3 regions of the Mesorhizobium sp. B3-1-9 genome follow, and region 1 is predicted to be linked to each of the others. Evidence: predicted binding sites of a transcription regulator. Region 1 holds the regulator's gene; each other region holds the start of a gene.

What was found. Region 1 encodes PhoB, which activates phosphate uptake and scavenging genes when phosphate is short. Its sites were predicted from a motif close to TGTCATNNANCTGTCAT; they were not measured.
Region 2: FJW07_RS22050 (DUF1045 domain-containing protein) is a predicted target of PhoB. The motif match lies at 1,235-1,251, and genes of this name have one in related genera.
Region 3: FJW07_RS27525 (PhoX family phosphatase) is a predicted target of PhoB. The motif match lies at 3,089-3,105, and genes of this name have one in related genera.

What each region holds. Positions count from the first base shown of each region.
Region 1 covers NZ_VFTJ01000020.1:73,602-78,480, reverse strand. The annotation lists gene pstC (phosphate ABC transporter permease subunit PstC) at 1-283, shown strand, start outside; gene pstA (phosphate ABC transporter permease PstA) at 287-1,138, shown strand; gene pstB (phosphate ABC transporter ATP-binding protein PstB) at 1,135-1,938, shown strand; gene phoU (phosphate signaling complex protein PhoU) at 1,959-2,666, shown strand; gene phoB (phosphate regulon transcriptional regulator PhoB) at 2,683-3,372, shown strand; gene FJW07_RS26165 (ROK family protein) at 3,696-4,879, opposite strand, start outside.
Region 2 covers NZ_VFTJ01000014.1:13,696-18,574, forward strand. The annotation lists gene iolB (5-deoxy-glucuronate isomerase) at 331-1,143, shown strand; gene FJW07_RS22050 (DUF1045 domain-containing protein) at 1,393-2,100, shown strand; gene FJW07_RS22055 (alpha-D-ribose 1-methylphosphonate 5-triphosphate diphosphatase) at 2,221-3,360, shown strand; gene phnN (phosphonate metabolism protein/1,5-bisphosphokinase (PRPP-forming) PhnN) at 3,357-3,983, shown strand; gene FJW07_RS22065 (ATP-binding cassette domain-containing protein) at 4,146-4,879, opposite strand, start outside.
Region 3 covers NZ_VFTJ01000022.1:94,604-99,482, forward strand. The annotation lists gene FJW07_RS27500 (ATP/GTP-binding protein) at 1-308, shown strand, start outside; gene FJW07_RS27505 (DMT family transporter) at 481-1,407, shown strand; gene FJW07_RS27510 (helix-turn-helix transcriptional regulator) at 1,478-1,747, opposite strand; gene FJW07_RS27515 (phosphatase PAP2 family protein) at 1,838-2,539, opposite strand; gene FJW07_RS27520 (hypothetical protein) at 2,558-2,896, opposite strand; gene FJW07_RS27525 (PhoX family phosphatase) at 3,168-4,879, shown strand, end outside.

The sequences.
Region 1 (4,879 bases):
CGTCGGCATCATGGGCGGCGTCATGCTCGGCCTCGGCCGCGCGCTCGGCGAGACGATGGCGGTTACCTTCGTCATCGGCAACGCGCACCGCATCAGCGCCTCGCTGTTTGCGCCGGGCACGACGATCTCGGCGACCATCGCCAACGAATTCACCGAAGCCGACGGCAATCTCTATACATCCTCGCTGGTATCGCTCGGCCTGATCCTGTTCATCATCACCTTCATCATCCTCGCGCTTGCACGCTACATGCTGTTGCGCATCGATAGCCGCACGGGAGCCTGACCGATGTCGACTGCCGCATCGCTTCACCAAAGCCGCAAACGCAAGAATGCCGTGATGATGGCGCTGTGCGTCGTCGCGGCTGGCATCGGCCTCGCCTGGCTGGCGCTGATCCTCGGCGCCCTGCTCTACAAGGGGCTCTCCGGGGTGAACCTGGCGGTGTTCACTGAAATGACGCCGCCGCCCGGCGACGCCGGCGGCCTGCTCAACGCCATCTACGGCAGCATCGTCATGACGATCATCGGCATCGTCGTCGGCACGCCGATCGGCGTGCTGGCCGGCACCTACATGGCCGAATATGGCCGCTTCTCGAAGCTTACGACGGTGGTGCGCTTCATCAACGACATCCTGTTGTCGGCGCCATCGATCATCATCGGCCTGTTCGTCTATGAGCTGATGGTGCGGCCGATGGGGCACTTCTCGGCGATTGCCGGCGCCGTCGCGCTGTCGATCCTGGTGATCCCCGTCGTGGTGCGCACCACCGAGGACATGCTGAACCTTGTGCCCAATGCGCTGCGCGAAGCAGGCGCCGCCATCGGCGCGCCGCGCTGGGTGGTGATCCGCTCCGTCGCCTACCGCGCGGCAATGTCGGGCATCGTCACCGGCATATTGCTGGCGATCGCCCGCATCTCCGGCGAGACGGCGCCGCTTCTCTTCACCGCGCTCAACAACCAGTTCTGGTCGAGCAATCTCAATGCGCCGATGGCCAGCCTGCCGGTGACCATCTTCCAGTTCGCTCTCAGCCCTTACGAGGAATGGCAGCAACTGGCCTGGACGGGCGCACTCATAATCACCCTGACGGTTCTCGGGCTGAGCATCATCGCCCGCAGCCTAACCGGACGCAGAGAGGACAGATGAAACCGATGTTGTCCACCGACCTGAACGCAGCCGACACGACCGTCGAGAAGGCCAAGATCGAGGTCAAGAACCTCAATTTCTACTATGGCCAGTCGAAGGCGCTGAAGGACATCAACCTGTCCCTGCCCGAGCGCAGCGTCACAGCCTTCATCGGCCCGTCGGGCTGCGGGAAGTCGACGCTGCTGCGCGTGCTCAACCGCATCTACGAGCTCTATCCGAAGCAGAGCGCCGAGGGCCAGGTGCTGCTCGACGGCAAGAACATCCTCGACCGCTCGCAGGACCTCAACCTGCTGCGCACCAAGATCGGCATGGTGTTCCAGAAGCCGACGCCGTTCCCGATGTCGATCTACGAGAACATCGCCTTCGGCGTCAGGCTCTATGAGAAGATCAGCAAGGCCGAGATGGATAGCCGCGTCGAGCAGGCGCTGAAGCGCGCCGCGCTGTGGACCGAGGTCAAGGACAAGCTCAACGCCAGCGGCCTCAGCCTCTCGGGCGGCCAGCAGCAGCGCCTGTGCATCGCCCGTACCGTGGCGGTGAAGCCCGAGGTCATCCTGCTCGACGAGCCGGCCTCGGCGCTCGATCCGCTGTCGACCGCCAAGATCGAGGAACTGATCGACGAGTTGCAGGCCGACTACACGATCGTCATCGTCACCCACAACATGCAGCAGGCGGCGCGCGTGTCGCGGCAGACGGCGTTCATGTATCTGGGCGAGCTGGTGGAGTTCGACCGGACCGAGAAGATCTTCACCTCGCCTCGCGAGAAGCGCACGCAGGACTACATAACCGGCCGCTTCGGCTGAGTTCATACGAGGACATCATCATGGCCGAACATACCGTCGCCTCCTTCGACGAGGATCTGAGGCAGATCAGCCGGCTCATCAACGACATGGGCGATCTCGCCAGCTCCATGGTCGGCGGTGCGACCAGGGCGCTGCTCGAGACCGACAATGCGCTGGCGCAGCGCGTCGTCTCCGACGACGCCATCATGGACGCTCGTCAGCGCGAGCTCGACGACCGCGCCATCACGCTGATCGCCAAGCGGCAGCCGATGGCGGACGACCTGCGCAACGTGGTCGGCTCGATCCGCATGGCGGGCGACCTTGAACGCATCGGCGATCTCGCCAAGAACATCGCCAAGCGTGTCGGCTCGGTCGGCGTCAGCGCCGCGCCGCGCGACCTCACGCATTCGATCGATTCGATGGCGCAGCTGGTGCTGATCCAGGTGCAGGCCGTGATCCAGGAATATATGGTGGGCGATGCCACGGCGCTGGCCAAGCTTCGCAACGACGACGAGCGCATCGACGTCAAATACACGTCCGTCTTCCGCGAGCTGTTGACCTACATGATGGAAGACCCGCGCAACATCACCGCTTGCACGCATCTTCTGTTCTGCGCCAAGAACCTCGAGCGCATCGGCGACCATGTGACCAACATCGCCGAGAACGCCTATTATGTGCTGACCGGCACGCAATTGCCCGCCAATCGTCCGAAGCAGGACGAGACCGCAATGTCGGCGCCGGCGGCCTGACGAAAAGGTTACCCCGATGATCGCGCCACGCATCATGGTGGTGGAGGACGAGGAGCCGCTGGGGGTGCTGCTCCGCTACAATCTCGAATCCGAGGGTTACCAGGTCGAAGTGGTGACCCGCGGCGACGAGGCCGAAATCCGCCTTCAGGAAAACGTTCCCGACCTGCTCGTGCTCGACTGGATGGTGCCGGCGGTTTCCGGCATCGAGCTCTGCCGGCGTCTCAGGATGCGGCCCGAGACCGAGCGGCTGCCGATCATCATGCTGACGGCGCGCGGCGAGGAAAGCGACCGCGTGCGCGGCCTCTCGACCGGCGCCGACGACTATCTGGTCAAGCCGTTCTCGACGCCCGAGTTCATGGCGCGCGTCAAGGCGCTGCTACGCCGCGCCAAGCCGGAGGTGCTGTCCAGCGTGCTCAAGGTCGGCGACATCGTGCTCGACCGCGAATCGCACCGCGTCTACCGCAAGAAGAGCGAGATCCGGCTCGGGCCGACCGAGTTCCGCCTGCTCGAATTCATGATGCGCCATCCCGGCCGCGTGTTCTCGCGCAGCCAGCTGCTCGACAATGTCTGGGGCGAGACGATCTATATCGACGAGCGCACCGTGGACGTCCATGTCGGGCGCCTGCGCAAGGCGGTCAACAACGGCCGCATGCCGGACGTCATCCGCACCATCCGCGGGGCGGGCTACGCGATCAGGGAGGATTAGTCCCTGGACGCCAAAGTCCTGACGGGTCAGGCACTTCCAACAACCACGTTGATGGGTAGCCGAGACGCTTGTACTTCGTCATCCACGGGCGGAGCAAGGAGCGTAGCGACGCAGCGCAGACCCGAGGATCCATTCCGTGACTTCCACGCGCCGCTATGGCGCAGAACTCTGCACCGCTGCACCGTACGATCGAGGTAACGGCATGGATTCCAGGGTCTGCGCGCGTCGCTTCGCTCCTTGCTCCGCCCTGGAATGACGAAGTCGCCGTGGCTTCGGCCAATCTCCAACGTTGGTGCGATTCGCGGCTTCAGCGCCACGTTCGCTCAGGCCACGTTCTTCCCGGCCCCCGCTCTGGCCTGCACCCCCGGCGCGAAAATCTCCTGATCGACGAAGGTCAGCGCGCGCATGGCGCAGCCTTCGCGGATAAGCGGCAGTTCGTTCGGCTCGGTGTCGAAGGAGATCGATTCCGAGTGCTGGCCGCCGGCGGTCTGGGCGATCGCCTCTCGCAGCGCCGGCTCGATCAGGTCGAAGGCGGCCGCGCTTACGCCGACCATGGCGACAGGCGCCGGGTCGATAAGGGCGAACAGGCTGCCGAGGCCGAAACCGAGTGCTTCGCCGGCCCGGCGATAAGCCTCCCGCTCGGGTCCGTCCTCCTGCCGGGCTTTCGCGGCCAGCGCGCGCATATCGGCGTCACCGACGTCGGTCGGCGTGGCATCCTCGCTTATTCCCATGGCGCTGCGCCAGATCGCGTAATTGCCGGCATAGGCCTCGACGCAGCCGCGGCGGCCGCAGCGGCAACGCGCGCCGCCCGGACGATGGATCATATGGCCGAACTCGCCGCCGGAGGAATGTGTGCCGCTGAACAGCGCGCCCTTCAGCACCAGGCCCATGCCGATACCGTGCGAGAGCAGGATGGCGATGAAGTCGTCGCGATAGCGCTCGGGATCGCGCCATTGCAGCGCCACCGCCATCATGTTGCAGTCGTTCTCCATGGTGGCGGGAATACCGAATTCCCGTTCGAGGAGGTCGGCGAAAGGGATGTCGGTCAGCGGCGTGATCGGCGACCACAGCATGGCGCGTGAATGGGAATCGGTGATGCCCTGAATGCCCATGGCGATGCGGGCGACGCTGCCCACGTCGAGGTCGGGATCCCCCAGCCGGCGCCGGACGATCGCCATGCATTCGCCGATCAACTCGTCGCGGGGCATGACAAGCGTGTCGAGGCGCTGCTGCTCCTCGGCAACCACCTGGCCGGCATAATCGATCACGGCGACCGACAGGAAGTTCAGCGACAGCACCACGGTCAGCACCGCGGCGGCTTCGGGGTTCAGCGCCAGACCGATCTGCGGCCGGCCGCGTTTCAACGCCGTCGGCTCGCTGGCCTTGCTTTCGGTGAGAATGCCTTCCTGGATCAGATCGGCGGAGATCGCCGAAATGGTCGAGTGGCTGAGCCCGGTGGTGGCGGCAATCTCCGTGCGCGAGGGCTGGCCGGCGCGGCGCACGGCCG
Region 2 (4,879 bases), on a different contig from region 1:
TCGGATGCATTAGCGATTGGCTGAAACATCTTTCGCTTCGTCATCCACGGGCGAAGCAAGGAGCGAAGCGACGCGGCGCAGACCCCAGGATCCATTCCGTGACTTCGAAGCAGCCGCTGCGGTGCAGAATTCTGCTCCGCTGCACTCTTCGACTGAGGGAACGGAATGGATCCTAGGGTCTCCGCGACGGAGATCCGCTCCTGCTCCGCCCTAGGATGACGAAGTTGAGAGAAACCGGCCAATCTCCACGGTTTTCACGATAGTCCAATGAACGATGAAATCCTGCAAGCAGGCCTGAAAATCGAAGCGCCCAGGAATTAGGAGACAAAAATGTCGAAACTGCTCGTCAAGACCGACAAGGGCCACGGCCACGTCGCTCACGTCACGCCGCAAAGCGCCGGCTGGACCTATGTCGGCTTCGATCTGCATCGGCTGAAAGCGGGCGAGACGGCGTCCGGCAAGACCGGCGACCGCGAGGTCTGCCTGGTCTTCGTCACCGGCAAGGGCAAGGCATCGGCCGGCGGCAAGGACCTCGGCCTGCTCGGCGAGCGCATGTCGCCCTTCGAAGGCAAGCCCTGGTCGGTCTATGTGCCGCAAGGCGCTGATTGGTCCGTGACGGCCGATACCGAACTGGAGCTTGCCGTCTGCTCGGCGCCGGGCTTAAGCGGCGGCCTGCCGGTGCGCGTCATTGGACCTGACGATCTCGGCCAGGAGGTGCGCGGCAAGGGCACCAACACGCGCTACGTCACCAACATCCTGCCCGAGGGCAAGCCGGCGGATTCGCTGCTGGTGGTCGAGGTCATCACGCCCGGCGGCCACACGTCGAGCTATCCGCCGCACAAGCACGACCAGGACAATCTCCCCGCGGAATCCTATCTCGAGGAGACCTATTACCACCGGCTCAACCCGCCGCAGGGCTTTGCCTTCCAGCGCGTCTACACCGACGCCGACCGCAATGGCGTGCGCGAGCTGGACGAAGCGATGGCGATCGAGGACGGCGATGTCGTGCTGGTGCCGAAGGGCTATCACCCCTGCGCGGCCTGCCACGGCTACGACCTCTATTACCTCAATGTCATGGCCGGACCGAAGCGGACGTGGAAATTCCACAACGCGGCCGAGCACGAGTGGCTGATGAAGGCCTGATCAAACAGTTCGGCAAAGCCGTTGGTCCAGTTAAGAGAAATCGTCGGCTAACGACCTTGCGGCTGGACTTGCCTTCGAAAACCCACGAAAGCTTCGTCAATCCGTCATGGAAATCACCTATGGCAGCGGTTCCGGTGCATGTCGCCGCAAACGCTCCGGCGTTTTTGGGCCACGACTTGCCAAGACAATGACTTGAAGCGCGTCGCATATTCCTTTCGGGGCGCGCAGCGCGCTTGACGAGGAATGCCCATGCGCTACGCCATCTACTACACTCCGGGACAGGACGAGAAGCTGGCGCGCATTGCCGCCAACTGGCTGGGCCGCGACCCGTTTGGCGCGGCGACGCGACCGGTCGAGGCCGTGGGCAATCTGTCGGCCGCGGAAGTCGCCTTCCATACCGCCTCCGCCAGGCGCTACGGGTTCCACGCGACGCTGAAGGCGCCGTTCCGGCTGGCGCCGGACGAGACGGAAGCTTCGCTGCGCGCCGCTCTCGACAGCTTCGCCGAAGCCACGCCGCCAGTCGTCATCCCGCGCCTCGTGGTCGGCCAGATCGACGATTTCTTCGCCCTGGTGCCCGAAACCGCGTTCGCCCCGATCAACGATTTCGCCGGCGAGGTCGTGCGCGCCTTCGACGGCTTCCGTGCGCCATTGACCGAGGCCGAGATCGAGCGCCGCAGCCCAGATTCGCTGAAGCCGGACGAGTTTCGCAACCTTTGCCAATGGGGCTACCCATATGTTTTCGACACTTTCCGTTTCCACATGACGCTGTCGGGGCGCGTCGGGCCACAGGAAAGCCCACGTCTTCGCGCAGCGATAGACGGCCTGTTCGCCGACGTGCTGCGGCAGCCGGTGCCGGTGGATGCGCTGACATTATTCGTCGAAAGCGAGCCCGGCGCCCCGTTCATGGTGCTTTCCCATCATGCGCTTGGCCACGGCCCGGCCCGCAAGACCGCTTAGGGCGGGTCAGCGGAAACGCTGAACCGCCTGTCTCTTTGTTTACGCAATTCCGGACGGAAAACCGTAAGGCACTTTTCCTGGAATTGCTCTGATTGACCGCTCGAGATAGGACCGCCTGAGATGACCGCCGAAACCGTTCTCACCAATGCCCGCATCGTGCTGCCGGACGAAATCGTCGAGGGCTCGCTGTTGTTGCGCGACGGCCTGATCGCCGCCGTCGAACCGGGCGCTGCCCGCACCGGGGAGGACATGGGCGGCGACTACATCATTCCGGGCCTCGTCGAGCTTCACACCGACCATCTCGAAGGCCATTACGCGCCGCGCCCGAAAGTGCGCTGGAATCCGATCGCCGCCGTGCTTGCGCATGACGCCCAGGTCGCGACCGCCGGCATCACCACCGTGCTCGACGCCTTGCGCGTCGGCATGGACGAGGACGCCGACCTGAAGTCCGACGACGTTCGCAAGCTGGCCGACGCGATCGAGGACAGCGTGCGCCAGGACCGGCTCAGGGCCGACCATTTCATCCATCTGCGCTGCGAGGTCTCGGCGCCGGACTGCCTCGAGGCTTTCGCCAATTTCGAGACCGACGACCGGGTGAAACTTGCCTCGCTGATGGACCATGCGCCTGGACAGCGCCAGTTCGTCAACCTCGAGACCTATGCCTACTACTACCAGCGCAAGCTGAAGCTGACGGACCAGGATTTCAAGAAATTCTGCGAGAAGCGGATGGCGGAATCGACCCGCAACTCCGGTCCGAACCGCGTCTTCATCTCGGCCGCCTGCCAGGAGCGCGGCATCGTGCTGGCGAGCCATGACGACGCGACCGCCGGCCATGTCGAAGAAGCGATCGAGCAGGGCGTGCGCGTCGCCGAGTTCCCGACGACGGAAGAGGCGGCCAAGGCCTCGAAGGCGGCCGGCCTCGGCGTGCTGATGGGCGCGCCCAACGTCATGCGCGGCGCCTCGCATTCCGGCAACGTCTCGGCGCGCACGCTTGCCGCCGACGGCCTGCTCGACATCCTGTCGTCCGACTACATCCCCTTCAGCCTGATCCAGTCGGCCTTCTTCCTCGGCGATGTCGTCGAGGGCATCTCGCTGCCGCAGGCGGTCGCCATGGTGTCGAAGAACCCGGCCGAAGCCATCGGCCTTACCGATCGCGGCGTCATCGAGCCGGGCCGCCGCGCGGACCTGGTGCGGGTGCGCGTCGACGATCATGTGCCGGTCGTGCGCACCGTGTGGCGCCAGGGCCGCCGGGTCGCATGATGGTCTCGGCCCTCATCGAGCGCGAGCTGGCCGAGAGCCTGCCGATCCGCAACGGCGTCTTCGTCGCGGTGGTGGGGCCGAGCGGCGCCGGCAAGGATACGCTGATCGGCTACGCCAAGCAGCGCTTCGCCGGCGAGACGCGGCTGGAATTCGTGCGCCGCGTCATCACCAGGCCGAGCGACACGGCAAGCGAGGACCACGACACGCTGGCCGACGCCGCCTTTGCCGAAGCGGAGGCCGACGGCGCCTTCTCGCTGTGCTGGGACGCGCATGGCCTGCGCTATGGCCTGCCGGCCGATGTCGACTGGGCGGTGGCGAACGGCCACGTGGCTGTCGCCAACGTGTCGCGTGCGGTCATCCCGGCGCTGCGCGAACGCTACGCCAATCTGGCCGTGGTCGAGATCACCGCGGCGCCGGAGATCCTCGCGGAACGGCTGGCAGCGCGCGGCCGTGAATCACGCGGCGAAGTGCTTGCCCGCCTGGCGCGCAGCACGAACGTCAAGCTGACAGGACCGGACATCACGTCGATCGACAATGGCGGCGACAAGGAGGTCGCCGGCGAACGCTTTGCCGAAGTGCTGCGCAAGGCGATGGCGTTCTCCGACCTGTCGGACATGATCTAAGATATGCTGACATTCAGGTGAGTCCGGCCTACAAGTAGCGGCTCCCTGCGCTTCCGGTGCTCACGTACTTAAGTACGCTCCGCTCCGGTTCTCGGAAGCCACCACTTTCGGCTCGGCCTGACCTGAATCTCAGCGCATCTTGGCGCCGAGCAAGGTCCGTCTTCACTTGTTGAAGTTGGCGATGAACTGCTTGAACTGGGGTGTCGGCGGCCTGGCAAACATCTCCTTCGGCTCGCCGGCCGAATCCACCTCGCCCTTGTGCAGGAACATCACCTTGCTCGACACGTCGCGGGCAAAGCCCATTTCATGGGTCACGACCAGCATGGTGCGCCCTTCTTCGGCAAGCGAGCGCATGACGCGCAGCACCTCGCCGACCAGTTCCGGATCGAGCGCGGATGTCGGCTCGTCGAACAGCATCACCTTGGGATTCATCGCCAGCGCGCGGGCGATCGCAGCGCGCTGCTGCTGGCCGCCCGACATATGCGGCGGATAGTAGTTGCGGCGCTCCCAGATGCCGACGCGCTTCAGCAATGCCTCGGCTTGCTCCAGGCACTCCGCGCGCGGCCGCTTCAGCACATGCGTCGGCGCGGCGACGAGGTTTTCCAGCACGGTCATGTGCGACCAGAGATTGAAGCTCTGGAAAACCATGGCGAGGTTGGCGCGGATCCGCTCCACCTGGCGGATGTCGGCCGGCATTTGGTGGCCGTCGCGGCCCCGCTTCATCCGGATGAGCTCGCCATCCACGCGCACTTCGCCGGAATCCGGGGTCTCCAGGAGATTGATACAGCGCAGCATCGTGCTCTTGCCGGACCCCGAGGAGCCGAGGATCGAAATCACATCGCCCTTGTGGGCTTCCAGCGAAATGCCCTTGAGCACCTCGTGATCGCCAAAACACT
Region 3 (4,879 bases), on a different contig from region 1:
GCATCAACAAGACCGACTTCAGCACCGCCGAGCCGGGCGGCCTGCTGTCGGTCGACCTCGCCACGAAGAAGGTCACGCCGCTGGCGGGCGCTCAAGAATTCGCCGACCTCGACGGTGTCATCGCTATTGGCGAAACCATCTACGCCACCGCCTACATGACCGGCACGCTTTACAGCTACAAGCCCGGCGGCGCGCCGGAAGCGGTGGCGCACTTCAAGCCCGGCAGCGCCGACATCGGCACCGACGGCAAAAAGATCTTCGTGCCGCTGATGGGCGAAGGCGAGGTCGTGGCGCTGTCACTGGATTGAGCACGTCGCGGCGGAGAGGCATTGCAACGCCGGCGGGACAGCGTTTCGCATCTCGGCACTGCAGCGGCGAGGCGAGTTTTTCGCCTCGCCGATCGGGATTGGACCGTCATGTCGGTGGCGGCTGCCATCTGGTTTCGCCGCTTGCTCCGTACTATCGGCTCCCATCCGTCACATGAGCGAAGCCGTGAAGACATCCAGCCTGACCGGCGCCGTTTCGCCGATGATCCCCGTGCTCATATGCGCGCTGGCGATCTTCCTGCTCTCCGGCATGGATGCGGCAATGAAGTCCCTGGCCCTCGCGGTCGGCGTCTATAACACGCTGCTGTGGCGCAGCCTGGTTGCCACGTTGGTCGCGGGCGCCGCCTGGTCGGCGGGGTCGCGCTCGAAGCCGAGCCTTCCGGTGCTGGGCCTGCATGCGCTGCGCGCCGCGATTGTCGGCATCGTCCTGGTCTTGTTCTTCTGGGGTCTGGCGAGGCTGCCGCTCGCCGAGGCGATCGGGCTCAGCTTCGTCGCGCCGCTGTTTGCGCTTTTGCTTGCGGCATTGTTGCTGGGCGAACGCATAAGGCGGCAGGCAATCTGGGCGTCGCTGGCCGGCATGGCGGGCGTCGCGATCATATTGGCCGGCCAGTTCGGTGCGGCAAGCCATTCGCAGGATGCCCTGCTTGGCACGGCCGCGGTGCTCGCATCGACGGTGTTCTACGCCTACAATCTGATCCTCTCGAGGCAACAGGCGCTGCTGGCCAGGCCGGTCGAGATCATGCTGTTCCAGAACCTCTTCGTCGCGATCATCCTCGGTCTCGCAGCACCTTGGCTCGCGGTTGCGCTGCCGAGCGATCTCTGGCTTCCCTTGGGCGCGGTGGCGCTGCTGTCGCTCGCCGGGCAATTTTTGATGAGCTGGTCCTACGCCCGTGCCGAGGCGCAATATCTGATTCCGACCGAATACTCGGCCTTCATCTGGGCGATCGCGCTTGGCTGGTTCTTCTTCGGCGAGAAGGTGTCCTGGACCACGCTGACAGGAGCATGCCTCATCGTCGCCGGCTGCCTGATCGCCGCGCGCGCCAATCCGAAGCTTGCCGAGCCGATCGAAGCGGCGATGTGAGAGAGCGCGGCATTGGGCGGTAAATCCGGCCGCAACGGCGCCGATTCTTCCGCACCGCCGCGGTGGCGGCTCAGCCCTGCGGGTTCTGCGCCGCGGTAGTCTTGAGGCGCACGCCCCTGCCGCCGCGCTCGCTGGCCTGGTTCTCGCCGATCAGCTCCACGCCGACCTCGTCGAGCGCCTGGATGACCTTCATCAGCGTGTCGACCACGCCCCGGACGACGCCGTCGCTCGCTTCCATGCGCTGGATCGTCGGCAGCGAGACGCCGGCGCGCTCGGCGAGCGTCTTCTGGTCGATGCCGGTCAACGCCCGCGCGGCGCGCATCTGTGCGGCAGTGATCATCGGCCTGAACCCGTCTTTTGAAGCTGCAGGAGATGTATATTGTAGATATTACAATGTCTCAAGCATCATTTTATATGCTTCATCCATCGATCAGTCGCTGTCGGCCACTACTTTGCGTCGCTGCAGCAGGCGCGCCGCAAGCCAGCACAGCATGGCCCATGCGAAGCCCGCGCACCAGCCGGCAAGCACGTCGGACGGCCAGTGCACGCCAAGATAGACGCGGCTGGCGCCGATCAGCACCGTGGTGAGCACGGCAAGGCCAAGCACGAAGACCTTCGTCCTGCGGTCAGGCAGGAAGCGGGCCGCCAGCGAGCCGAGGGTCAGATAGGTCACCGCCGACAGCATCGCGTGGCCGCTGGGGAACGAGAGCGAAGTCTCGGTGACGAGATGCGAGACGAGATCGGGGCGCGGCCGGTCGACCTCGAATTTGAGCAGGCTGGAAAGCACTTGCCCGCCCGCCACGGCCGCGAACATGAACAGCGCTGTCAGGGGTCTGCGGATCAAGAGCAGATAGACGATCGTCGCCGTCGTGATCAGCGCCAGCACAGCGGTGCTGCCCAGCGCGGTGACATCGCGCACCGCGCCTTCGAGCCAGGGTGGACCGATCGGACTGTCCGGCTGCCCGGCATGGCGGAAGGCAAGCAGGATTTCCGTATCGAAGGCATGTGGCGTGGTGGCGCGCGCCACCTCGATGAGCTCCACCAGGCCCCATAGACCGCCGGCGATCGCCAGCCCGGCCAGCAGCACCGGGAATTCCAACTTGTTGAGCAGCGCGTTGGCGGTCGATTTCATTCGGGCCCTTGGGTCCAGCTACAGCCGTTGCATATAGGGCCCGAGCGTGATCAGCGCGACGGCGGCGACCGCCAGCACCATGCCGGTCGCTTGCAAGGCGTTTAGCCGTTCGCCGAAGAAGGCGAGCGCCACGGCATTGACCGAGACGAGCTGGATGACCGCCGACAGGCTGAACGACACCGACATGCCGAACTCCCGCACCAGCCGCAGCATGATCAGATTGCCGGCCGTGTAGAGCGCCAGGGTCAAAAGAAGCTTGGCCAGGCTCGGCGCCATCCCCCATTGCTTGGCCGCCATCGCCGCCAGCAGGAACATCACCGTCGAAATGCCGAGCTGCGCCAGTCCCCAGAAACTCACCTTGTCGTCCCCTTCTTGAAGCGCCGTCGCCACGCCGGCCGCAGCCTTTGTTTCCGAAGCGGGCGAAACCGTCAAGCTGCGTGGTGGAGGATAGGGCGAAGGCCGTGGCAAGCCCCTTCTTCCCGTCACTATACGGGTTGAAAGGGGCCGACATCGACGACTTCACCAATCACCGAGGGTATGTCGAAGCCATGTCACGAAAATGTGATCGGCGCGCTTTAGGGGTCGAAAGGTCAAAATCCCAGCCACCTCAAGAAGCCAGAGGAATCCCATGACCGTGACCCCTGAGACCCGCTTCCGCACCAGCCTGCTCGAGGAAAATGACGGCCCGCCCGTCAATCCGACCGACAACCGCACCATGGGCGAGATCATCGCCGCGCGTTTCTCGCGCCGCGGCTTTCTCATGGGCTCGCTGGCCGTCTCGGCCATTGCCGCCACCGTCAGCCCGCTGGCGCTGATCGCCGCCGACGAGGCGCGCGCCGCAGAGGCTTCGGCCTTCAAGTTCGACGAGCTCGAGGCCGGCATCGACGACAAGCACCATGTCGCGCCGGGCTATGACGCCGACGTGCTGTTGCGCTGGGGCGATCCGCTGTTCGCCGACTCGCCGGCGTTCGATCCGGCAAAACAGTCGGCCGAAGCCCAGGCCAGGCAGTTCGGCTACAACAACGACTATGTCGGCTATATCCCGATCGACGGCTCCGCCGAGCACGGCTTGCTGGTCGTCAATCACGAATACACCAACCCGCATCTGATGTTCCCCGGCATCGTCTCGATCGTCGAGAAGGACGGCAAGAAGGCCGCCGAGGTGGCGCCGCTCTCCAAGGAGCAGGTCGATGTCGAGATGGCCGCGCATGGCGGCACGATCGTCGAAATCCGCAAGCAGGGCGGCAAGTGGCAGGTCGTGCGCGACGGCAAGCTCAACCGCCGCATCACCTCCAACACCGAGATGGCGCTGTCCGGCCCGGTCGCCGGCCATGATCGCGTCAAGACCAATGCCGATCCGTCCGGCGCCAAGGTCATCGGCACCGTCAACAACTGCGCCGGCGGCGTCACGCCCTGGGGCACCTATGTGATGGCCGAGGAGAACATCCACGGCTACTTCTCGGGCGAATTGCCGGAGGGCCACAGGGAGGCCGCCAACTACAAGCGCCTCGGCATTCCGGAAGGCGCCTATGAGTGGGGCGCGCATTACGACCGCTTCAACCTCGCCAAGGAGCCGAACGAGCCCAACCGGTTCGGCTGGATCGTCGAGGTCGATGTCAACGATCCGGCTTCGGTGCCGAGGAAGCGCACCGCCATGGGCCGTTTCAAGCATGAGGGCGCCGAATCGATCGTCGCCAGGGATGGCCGCGTCGTCTTCTATCTCGGCGACGACGAACGCTTCGACTACGTCTACAAATTCGTCACCGCCGGCAAGTTCAATCCCGATGACCGCGCGGCCAACATGAACCTGCTCGACGACGGCACGCTGCATGTGGCGAAGTTCGCCGAGGACGGCTCGGTCGAATGGATGCCGGTCGTGTTCGGGCAGGGCCCGCTGACTGCCGAGAACGGTTTTGCGTCCCAGGCCGACGTGCTCATCGAGACGCGGCGCGCCGCCGACCTGCTCGGCGCCACCAAGATGGACCGGCCGGAGGACATCCAGCCGAATGCCGGCAACGGCAAGGTCTATGTCATGCTGACCAACAACACCAAGCGCAAGGCCGAGCAGGTCGACGCCGCCAATCCGCGCGCCGGCAACGCCTTCGGCCACATCATCGAGATCGTCGAGGACGGCGGCGACTTCGCCGCCACCAAGGGCAAATGGGAAGTGCTGCTGAAATGCGGCGATCCGTCGGTGGCCGATGTCGGCGCCACCTTCTCCACCGCGACCACCGCCCATGGCTGGTTCGGCATGCCGGACAATTGCGCCGTCGATTCGGCCGGGCGCCTGTGGGTCGCCACCGACGGCCAGGGCCCGAAGGCCACCGGCCGCACTGACGG